One region of the Streptomyces sp. NPDC001787 genome, then DNA from elsewhere that is predicted to be linked to it. Evidence: predicted binding sites of a transcription regulator. Region 1 holds the regulator's gene; each other region holds the start of a gene.
What was found. The regulator HrcA, encoded in region 1, represses chaperone genes, less so after heat shock. The targets are predictions, from matches to a motif close to TTNGCACTCNGNNNNNCNGAGTGCNAA.
Positions count from the first base shown of each region.

Region 2: groL (chaperonin GroEL) is a predicted target of HrcA. The motif match lies at 1,691-1,717, and genes of this name have one in related genera.
Region 3: groES (co-chaperone GroES) is a predicted target of HrcA. The motif match lies at 1,580-1,606, and genes of this name have one in related genera.

Region 1 covers NZ_JBEOZE010000004.1:409,479-412,751, reverse strand. Annotated here, with positions in the region: gene ABT170_RS08605 (nitronate monooxygenase) at 1-252, opposite strand, end outside; gene dnaJ (molecular chaperone DnaJ) at 384-1,523, opposite strand; gene hrcA (heat-inducible transcriptional repressor HrcA) at 1,524-2,540, opposite strand; gene ABT170_RS08590 (MBL fold metallo-hydrolase) at 2,705-3,273, shown strand, end outside.
Region 2 covers NZ_JBEOZE010000052.1:4,539-7,811, forward strand. Annotated here, with positions in the region: gene thrC (threonine synthase) at 1-609, shown strand, start outside; gene ABT170_RS39065 (MoaD/ThiS family protein) at 639-914, shown strand; gene ABT170_RS39070 (cold-shock protein) at 1,328-1,534, shown strand; gene groL (chaperonin GroEL) at 1,881-3,273, shown strand, end outside.
Region 3 covers NZ_JBEOZE010000046.1:40,341-43,613, reverse strand. Annotated here, with positions in the region: gene groL (chaperonin GroEL) at 1-1,064, opposite strand, end outside; gene groES (co-chaperone GroES) at 1,164-1,472, opposite strand; gene ABT170_RS40745 (hypothetical protein) at 1,627-1,911, opposite strand; gene ABT170_RS37760 (polysaccharide deacetylase family protein) at 1,908-2,831, opposite strand; gene ABT170_RS37755 (THUMP-like domain-containing protein) at 2,963-3,273, shown strand, end outside.

The DNA of each region.
Region 1 (3,273 bases):
GACCTCGACGGCGCTCGGATCGGCGAGCGCGGGCTGCGGCATGAAGAGGTTGACGCCGAACGGCCGTCCGGTCAGTCTGCGGACGTGCTTGATCTCGTTGTACATGCCGTCCGTCGTCTTGTACCCGGCGGCGAGGAAGCCCAGCGCGCCGGCTTCGGCGACGGCGCCGACGAGTTCCGGGGACGAGACGCCGCCCGCCATCGGGGCCTGCACGATCGGATACCGGCAGAGATCGGTCAACTCGGAGGACATGACCGCATCGTGCCATGTCCGGCGCACAGTGCCGAATCAGCCATGGGGCAGCGTGACCGGTATACCGCTGTACGCAGCACCGCCCGCCGGTACAGGACCGGCGGGCGGTGCGGTGACAGGGCAAGACCGGTTCAGCGGCCGTTGAAGGCGTCCTTCAGCCGGGAGAACAGCCCTTGTTGACCTGGCTGAAACTGGCCGGTGGGCCGCTCCTCGCCGCGCAGCTTCGCCAGTTCGCGCAGCAGTCGCTCCTGCTCCGGGTCCAGCTTGGACGGGGTCAGCACCTCGACGTGCACGATCAGATCGCCGCGACCGCCGCCGCGCAGGTGCGTGATGCCGCGCCCGTGCAGCGGAACCGACTGGCCGGACTGGGTGCCCGGCCTGATGTCGATCTCCTCCAGGCCGTCGAGCGTCTCCAGCGGCACCTTGGTGCCGAGCGAGGCCGCCGTCATGGGGATGGTGACCGTGCAGTGCAGATCGTCGCCGCGCCGCTGGAACACCGCGTGCGACAGCTCGTGGATCTCGACGTACAGATCACCGGCCGGGCCGCCGCCGGGGCCGACCTCGCCCTCGCCCGCGAGCTGGATACGGGTGCCGTTGTCCACACCCGCGGGGATCTTCACCGTGAGCGTGCGCCGGGAGCGGATGCGGCCGTCACCGGCGCACTCCGGGCACGGCGTCGGCACGACCGTACCGAAGCCCTGACACTGCGGGCAGGGCCGTGAGGTCATGACCTGGCCCAGGAAGGACCGGGTGACCTGGGACACCTCGCCGCGTCCTCGGCACATGTCACAGGTCTGCGCGGAGGTACCGGGGGCCGCGCCCTCGCCGCTGCACGTCGTACAGACGACCGCCGTGTCGACCTGGATGTCCTTGGTGGTGCCGAAGGCCGCCTCGGAGAGGTCGATCTCCAGCCGGATCATCGCGTCCTGGCCGCGCCGGGTGCGCGAACGGGGTCCGCGCTGCGAGGCCGTGCCGAAGAACGCGTCCATGATGTCGGAGAAGTTGCCGAAGCCACCGGCTCCGAAACCGCCCGCGCCACCCGCGCCGCCGGAGGCGGAGAGCGGGTCGCCGCCGAGGTCGTAGACCTGCTTCTTCTGCGGGTCCGACAACACCTCGTAAGCGGCGTTGATCTCCTTGAACCGCTCCTGGGTCTTCGGGTCCGGGTTGACATCCGGGTGCAGCTCGCGGGCGAGCCGCCGGAATGCCTTCTTGATCTCGTCCTGAGATGCGTCGCGGCGCACGCCGAGTACGGCGTAGTAGTCCGTGGCCACTTACGACTCCGCCAGGATCTGTCCGACGTAACGTGCCACTGCGCGTACCGCTCCCATCGTTCCGGGGTAGTCCATGCGGGTCGGTCCGACCACGCCGAGTTTGGCGACTGCCTCGTCGCCCGAACCGTAGCCGACCGCGACGACGGACGTGGAGTTGAGGCCCTCGTGGGCGTTCTCGTGCCCGATACGTACGGTCATGCCCGAGTCCGTTGCCTCACCGAGCAGCTTCAGCAGGACCACCTGTTCCTCCAGTGCTTCCAGCACCGGCCGGATCATCACAGGGAAGTCGTGCCCGAAGCGGGTGAGGTTGGAGGTGCCGCCGATCATCAGCCGCTCCTCCGTCTCCTCGACCAGCGTTTCGAGAAGGACGGAGAGCACCGTGGAGACGGTGGCCCGGTCCTCGCTGTCGAAGGATTCCGGCAGCTCCTGCACCAGCTGCGGGACGTCCGTGAAACGGCGTCCGACGACCCGGCTGTTGAGCCGGGCCCGCAGATCGGCGAGAGAGGTCTCGCCGAACGGCGCGGGGCAGTCGATCATACGCTGTTCGACCCGGCCGGTGTCGGTGATCAGCACCAGCATCAGCCGGGCGGGGGCCAGCGCGAGCAGCTCCACGTGCCGCACCGTCGAACGGGTCAGCGAGGGGTACTGCACCACGGCGACCTGCCGGGTCAGCTGCGCGAGCAGCCGCACGGTCCGGCCCACGACATCGTCGAGGTCGACCGCGCCGTCGAGGAAATTCTGAATGGCCCGGCGCTCCGGCGAGGAGAGCGGCTTGACGCCCGCGAGCCGGTCGACGAAGAGCCGGTAGCCCTTGTCCGTCGGGATGCGCCCCGCACTGGTGTGCGGCTGGGCGATGAAGCCCTCGTCCTCCAGCACCGCCATGTCGTTGCGGACGGTGGCCGGGGAGACCCCCAGCTTGTGCCGTTCCGTGAGCGCCTTGGAGCCGACGGGCTCCTCGGTGCCGACATAGTCCTGGACGATGGCGCGCAGCACTTCGAGTCTGCGTTCGCTGAGCATCGCGCACACCTCCAGCTGTCGTCTCCGGTGTCTGCCTGGCACTCTGTGCGTTCGAGTGCCAGCAATCCCCCCGGCCAGTGTACGGGGGCAGGGTGCCCCCCAGGCAAGGGCGACCGGCCACGCTACCCCGGGACCGCGCAGGTCGTTGCCGATAGCGTCGCCGCATGGACGTCTCTTGGGAAGAGTTCGGCTGGGAGCGGTTGGGCCGCGGAGTGGGCCGGCGGCGGCTCCCCGGGTGGGATGCGACGGTCGCGCTGGTGGCCGGAGCGGACGGCGCGCTGCTCTACGACACCGGGTCGACGCTGCGCGAGGGGGTGGAGCTGCGGAACCAGGCGGAGGGGCTGCTCGGGCGGAGAGTGACACATATCGCACTGAGTCACCCCCATTTCGATCATGTGCTGGGCACCGCGGTGTTCGCCGGGGCCGAGGTGTACGGATCGGCCGGCCTCGGCGCCCTCCTCGCGCGCGGGGCGGAGGAGCTGTGCGCCTCCGCCGTACGCCACGGAGTGCCCGAGGAGGAGGCCGCGCAGGCGGTGGACGTCCTGGTGGCCCCGCGCCACGAGGTGTGCGGGGAGCGGACGCTCGACCTCGGCGGCGGGCGGCAGGTCCTGCTGGCCGACGCCGGGCCGGGGCACACCGGCCACGATCTGGCGGTGCTGGTGCCCGGCGCGGGCGGGGAGCCGGCCGTGGTGCTCTGCGGTGATCTGGTCGAGGAGTCCGGCGAACCGCAGGC
Region 2 (3,273 bases), on a different contig from region 1:
GGCGAGGGTTCCAAGACGCTGGCGTACGAGATCTGCGAGCAGCTCGGCTGGCGGCTGCCCGACCAGATCGTCATCCCGATCGCGTCCGGCTCGCAGCTGACCAAGATCGACAAGGGCCTCCAGGAGCTGATCAAGCTCGGCCTGGTCGAGGACAGGCCGTACAAGATCTTCGGCGCCCAGGCCGAGGGATGCTCCCCGGTCTCCACCGCCTTCAAGGCCGGCCACGACGTGGTGCGGCCCCAGAAGCCGAACACGATCGCCAAGTCCCTGGCGATCGGCAACCCGGCCGACGGCCCGTACGTCCTGGACATCGCCCGCCGTACCGGTGGTGCCGTCGAGGACGTCAACGACGAGCAGGTCGTCGACGCGATCAAGCTGCTGGCCCGTACCGAGGGCATCTTCGCCGAGACGGCGGGCGGGGTGACGGTCGGTGTGACGAAGAAGCTGATCGAGGCCGGGCTGCTCGACCCGACGCTGACCACCGTTGTCCTGAACACCGGCGACGGCCTCAAGACGCTGGACGCGGTGGCCGCGACCTCGCAGGCGACCGCGACCATCCGGCCGAGCCTGGACGCGTTCCGCGAAGCCGGCCTCGCCGCCGCCCTCTGACCACCCCGAGACCGAAGGAAGGCACCCCTATGAGCGTCAAGGTCCGTATCCCCACCATTCTCCGCACCTACACGGACGGCCAGGCCGAGGTCGCGGCGGAGGGCACGATCCTCTCCGAGGTTATCGAGTCCCTGGAGGCGAACCACCCGGGTATCGCCGCCCGCGTCCTGGACGACCAGGGCAAGCTGCGCCGCTTCGTGAACGTGTACGTCAACGACGACGACGTGCGCTTCGAGGGCGGCCTGGAGGCCGCCACCCCGGACGGCGCCGGCATCTCGATCATCCCGGCCGTCGCCGGAGGCTGACGACTTCGCCGTGTGACCCCTGTTGCCCCCTCCGCGAGAGAAGCGGAGGGGGCAATTCTGCATGGTTGAGCACGGTACAGTTGGGGAAGCCCCCTCCGCTGCCCGTGTCGCCCGCATATGAGAATGCGCCCGGCCGCGATAAGAAGCAGCCAATATGGTTGAGCACCTTGCGTCATAAGTGCCCTTTGTCGGGCCCGACTTGCCCGGGAATCCCATGTATTCCTCATATTCGCGTGTTCAGCCATGCCCAGAATTCTCGTCCGATTGACCTGTTGCAGAGGGCAGTTGGACAGATACATTCGGCCGCGGTCGACGCGCTACGGCGCACACAACCTCTCCTGTCGGAGGGTGAGTTCTGACCCGGGCCCGCGAAGTGCGGTCCTGTGCAAGGGCCAGTAATAGGGGAGTTAGGCATGGCTCAGGGCACCGTCAAGTGGTTCAACGCGGAGAAGGGGTACGGCTTCATCGCGGTCGACGGTGGTGCGGATGTTTTCGTCCACTACAGCGCGATCCAGATGGACGGGTACCGCACCCTCGAAGAGGGTCAGCGAGTTGAATTCGAGATCTCGCAGGGCCAGAAGGGGCCGCAGGCGGACATGGTCAAGCTCGCCGTCGGCTGAGCTCGGCGCGGTCGGCCAACGACACCACTCACGCACTGAGGGCCCGTACCCCCTGGGGTACGGGCCCTCAGCGCGTCCGCGTCCCGCCCGGTGCTCCGGGGGCGCGTGAGCCCCCCCGTTCCGGGCCCGCGGGGTGTCCACAAACCGTGGCACCTGCTTGCACTCGCAGGGGTCGAGTGCTAATCATTGGCGTTAGCACTCTCCAGGTGAGAGTGACAGAAACTTGGACCGGGCCGGTGAGGCCCGCAGGCGCGGTGGGGCAAGGAACCACCGGGCAGGCAGGCCGTCCGTCGCGGGCGCCACTCGGTCCGGAGAAATCCACCCCTGTCCGGGAGGACCACTTCACATGGCCAAGATCATCGCGTTCGACGAGGAGGCACGGCGCGGTCTCGAGCGCGGGATGAACCAGCTCGCCGACGCCGTCAAGGTCACCCTCGGCCCCAAGGGCCGTAACGTCGTCCTCGAGAAGAAGTGGGGCGCGCCCACGATCACCAACGATGGTGTTTCCATCGCCAAGGAGATCGAGCTCGAGGACCCGTACGAGAAGATCGGTGCGGAGCTGGTCAAGGAGGTCGCCAAGAAGACGGACGACGTCGCCGGCGACGGTACGACCACCGCCACCGTTCTCGCTCAGGCGCTCGTCCGCGAGGGCCTGCGCAACGTTGCCGCCGGTGCCAACCCGATGGCGCTCAAGCGGGGCATCGAGAAGGCCGTCGAGGCCGTCTCCGCCGCTCTGCTGGAGCAGGCCAAGGACGTGGAGACCAAGGAGCAGATCGCTTCGACCGCCTCCATCTCCGCCGCCGACACCGAGATCGGCGCCAAGATCGCCGAGGCGATGGACAAGGTCGGCAAGGAAGGCGTCATCACCGTCGAGGAGTCCCAGACCTTCGGGCTGGAGCTTGAGCTCACCGAGGGTATGCGCTTCGACAAGGGCTACATCTCGGCGTACTTCGCCACCGACATGGAGCGTATGGAGGCGTCGCTCGACGACCCGTACATCCTGATCGTCAACTCGAAGATCGCCAGCGTCAAGGACCTGATCCCGCTGCTGGAGAAGGTCATGCAGTCGGGCAAGCCCCTGCTGATCATCGCCGAGGACGTCGAGGGCGAGGCCCTGTCGACCCTGGTCGTCAACAAGATCAAGGGCACGTTCAAGTCCGTCGCCGTCAAGGCTCCGGGCTTCGGCGACCGCCGCAAGGCCATGCTCGCGGACATCGCCATCCTCACCGGTGGCACCGTGATCTCCGAGGAGGTCGGTCTCAAGCTGGAGAACGCCGGCCTGGACCTGCTCGGCCGCGCCCGCAAGGTCGTCATCACCAAGGACGAGACCACGATCGTCGACGGTGCCGGTGACAGCGACCAGGTTCAGGGTCGCGTCAACCAGATCCGTGCCGAGATCGAGAACTCCGACTCGGACTACGACCGCGAGAAGCTCCAGGAGCGCCTCGCGAAGCTGGCCGGCGGCGTGGCCGTCATCAAGGCCGGTGCCGCGACCGAGGTCGAGCTCAAGGAGCGCAAGCACCGCATCGAGGACGCGGTGCGCAACGCCAAGGCCGCCGTCGAGGAGGGCATCGTCGCCGGTGGTGGCGTGGCGCTGCTCCAGGCCTCGGCCGTCTTCGAGAAGCTCGACCTGACCGGTGACGAGGCCACGGGCGCCAACGCCGTGAAGCTCGCGCTGGAGGCCCCGCTCAAGCAGATCGCCGTCAACGGTGGTCTTGAGGGTGGCGTCGTCGTGGAGA
Region 3 (3,273 bases), on a different contig from region 1:
GACTCGATCTCGGCCTTGATCTGGTTGACGCGGCCCTTGACGTCGGCCGTGTCGCCGCCGCCGTCGACGATGGTCGTGTCGTCCTTGGAGACGGTCACGCGGCGGGCGGTGCCCAGCACGTCCAGACCGGCCTGGTCGAGCTTGAGGCCGACCTCCTCGGCGATGACGGTCGCACCCGTGAGGGTGGCGATGTCACCGAGCATGGCCTTGCGGCGGTCGCCGAAGCCCGGGGCCTTCACCGCGACGGCGTTGAAGGTGCCGCGGATCTTGTTGACGACGAGGGTGGAGAGCGCCTCGCCCTCGACGTCCTCGGCGATGATCAGGAGCGGCTTGGAGCCACCGGCCTGGATGACCTTCTCCAGCAGCGGGAGCAGCTCCTGGATGGAACCGATCTTGCCCTGGTGGATCAGGATGTACGGGTCGTCGAGGACGGCCTCCATACGCTCCTGGTCGGTCACCATGTACGGGGACAGGTAGCCCTTGTCGAAGGCCATGCCCTCGGTGAACTCAAGGTCCAGGCCGAAGGTGTTGGACTCCTCGACGGTGATGACACCGTCCTTGCCGACCTTGTCCATCGCGTCCGCGATGAGCTCGCCGACCTGGGTGTCCTGCGCGGAGAGCGCGGCCACGGCGGCGATGTCGGACTTGTCGTCGATCGGACGGGCGGTCGCGAGGAGCTCCTCGGACACGGCCTTGACCGCGGCGTCGATGCCCTTCTTCAGGGCGGCCGGGGAGGCGCCCGCGGCGACGTTGCGCAGACCCTCGCGGACGAGCGCCTGGGCCAGCACGGTGGCGGTGGTGGTGCCGTCACCCGCTACGTCGTTGGTCTTGGTCGCCACCTCCTTCACGAGCTGGGCACCGAGGTTCTCGTACGGGTCGTCGAGCTCGACCTCACGCGCGATGGTGACACCGTCGTTGGTGATGGTGGGAGCGCCGAACTTCTTGTCGATGACGACGTTGCGGCCCTTGGGGCCGATCGTCACCTTGACCGTGTCGGCAAGCTTGTTGACGCCGCGCTCAAGGGCGCGACGGGCGTCCTCGTCGAACTTCAGAATCTTCGCCATGGGCTGTTCTTCCCTCTCAAAACGAACTGCGCCCCTCACCACCCGGCTAGTTATTTCGCAGGGGGCCAGGGGCGCAGAACAGAAGCAAACGTGGGTGAATTACTTCTCGACGATCGCGAGCACGTCGCGGGCCGAGAGGACGAGGTACTCCTCGCCGTTGTACTTCACCTCGGTGCCGCCGTACTTGCTGTACAGAACGACATCGCCGGTCTTGACGTCGAGCGGAAGGCGCTCGCCGTTCTCGAAGCGGCCCGGGCCCACGGCCAGGACGACGCCCTCCTGGGGCTTCTCCTTGGCGGTGTCCGGAATGACCAGGCCAGAAGCCGTGGTCTGCTCGGCGTCGAGCGGCTGGACCACAATGCGGTCCTCAAGCGGCTTGATCGCAACCTTGGTGCTGGTGGTCGACACGATCCGGTCTCCCCCTTCGGAGATCTCACGGGGTTTAACAGTCTTTGGGTGGCGACCAGGTCGATCCGTCGTCGCGGGTGCCGGACCTGCCCTGCCGCACAGTGGTGCTGGCACTCTCCAGGGGGGAGTGCCAGACCTGAGACTATGACCGCGATTAGCACTCGGTCAAGCGGAGTGCCAATTCACCACCCTCGCGTCGCGCGGAGGGCCGCGCCGCGTGGGGCGCGGAGGACCGCGCGGCGAGCGGTCGCTGACCGCACGCGCCGCGGCCCCCCTTGAGCACCGCGGACTTCGGTGACGGCGACCGGCCGCCCATCTGCTGGGCCGCCTTGCGTCCCAGCCGTTCGATCGGGTCCACCGACTGCGCGCACCCGGCGGTGACGGTGAGGAGCGCACCGGCCGTCAGCAGCCCGGCCAGCAGCCGGTGCGCGCGCGTCATACGTAGTCCTCCAGCCTGGCCACCGCGTACCCCTTGTCGGTGATCGTCTTCATGACCCGTCGGATCATGTCCGGCATGGAGCCCTTCCAGTCCTCGCGCCCCCGGAAATGGGTGAGGATGATGTCGCCCGGGTGCAGGTCCCGGTCCCACTCGCGCCATTCCATGTGGTCGGGGAACGCCTCGGCGGACCACAGGGGCACGGCCGTCACCCCGCAGGACTTCGCGACGGCCAGGGTGTCGCGGTTGTAGTTGCCGTACGGCGGCCGGAAGAGCGTGGGCCGCTTCCCGTAGCGCTTCTCGATCTTGGCCTGCTGGTCGCAGATCTCCTTCTTCTGCTCGCCGTACGAGAGGCCGGGCAGATAGCGGTGGTTCAGCGTGTGGTTGTTGAGGGTGACGCCGCGCTTCTGCATCTGCGCGAAGTAGCCGTAGTCGTCGTTGATGACGTAGTCGCTGAGGAACGCGCTGTACGGGATGTCGAGTTCCGTCATCATCCGCAGCAGCTCGGGGTCCTTCTCCGCGCCGTCGTCCATGGTGAGGAAGACGATCCGCTCCTTGGTGGGAACGGTGGTGAAGACGGGCGGCAGCGCGTCGCCGTCCGTGACCTCGAAGCCCTCACGGGTGGTGATGCGCGGCTTCACGGCCGGCGGCGCCGGGGCGGCCAGCGGGACCCCGGCCAGCCCCCACTTCTTCGCCGCGACGGCACGGGCGGCCTGTTTCCGCTCGGCCTCCTGGGCGTACGTGTCCGGAGCGCGGGCGGGTCCGGCCTGCTGGGCCGGTCCGCCCGGCTGTCCGGAGGCGGCCCCGCCCCGCTTGTCCGGGGCGCCCGCGTCGCCGCCCTCCGGGCCGGCGGCGCATCCGGAGCCGATCACGGCGACCAGCAGCGCCACCAGAACCGAGGAGACCGGTCTGCGCCTCTTCATGGCCAATTCTTCCTTTTGTCTTACTGGCTGCATGGCGCCGCATCCTGCCAGCCCGTCACCGGGCCCCCGCCCCGACACCGCCACCGCAATCGCCCGGTCCCCCGGCTGGCTCACACGGAACCTGGCTCACAATGGACCGGGTGAACGCACCTACCCCCACCGGTCCCGCCGGCCCCACGGACCCGCTCGCCGCCTTCGCCGCCCTGCGCACGCCGGAGGGCACCGGGCTCCTGGCCGCGCTGCGGGACCACGACCCCGCGCAGGAGCTGGCCACCGCCACCCGGCTGCGCCGTACGCACCCGGCGGACCTGGTGTCGGCGGCGCTGGGGCAGGCGCGGCTGCGGCAGCGCGCGGTGGCGAAGTTCGGCGCCGAGGACGCGTACCGGATGTTCTTCACGCCCAACGGTGTGGAGCAGGCCACCCGCACATCGGTCGCCGCCCA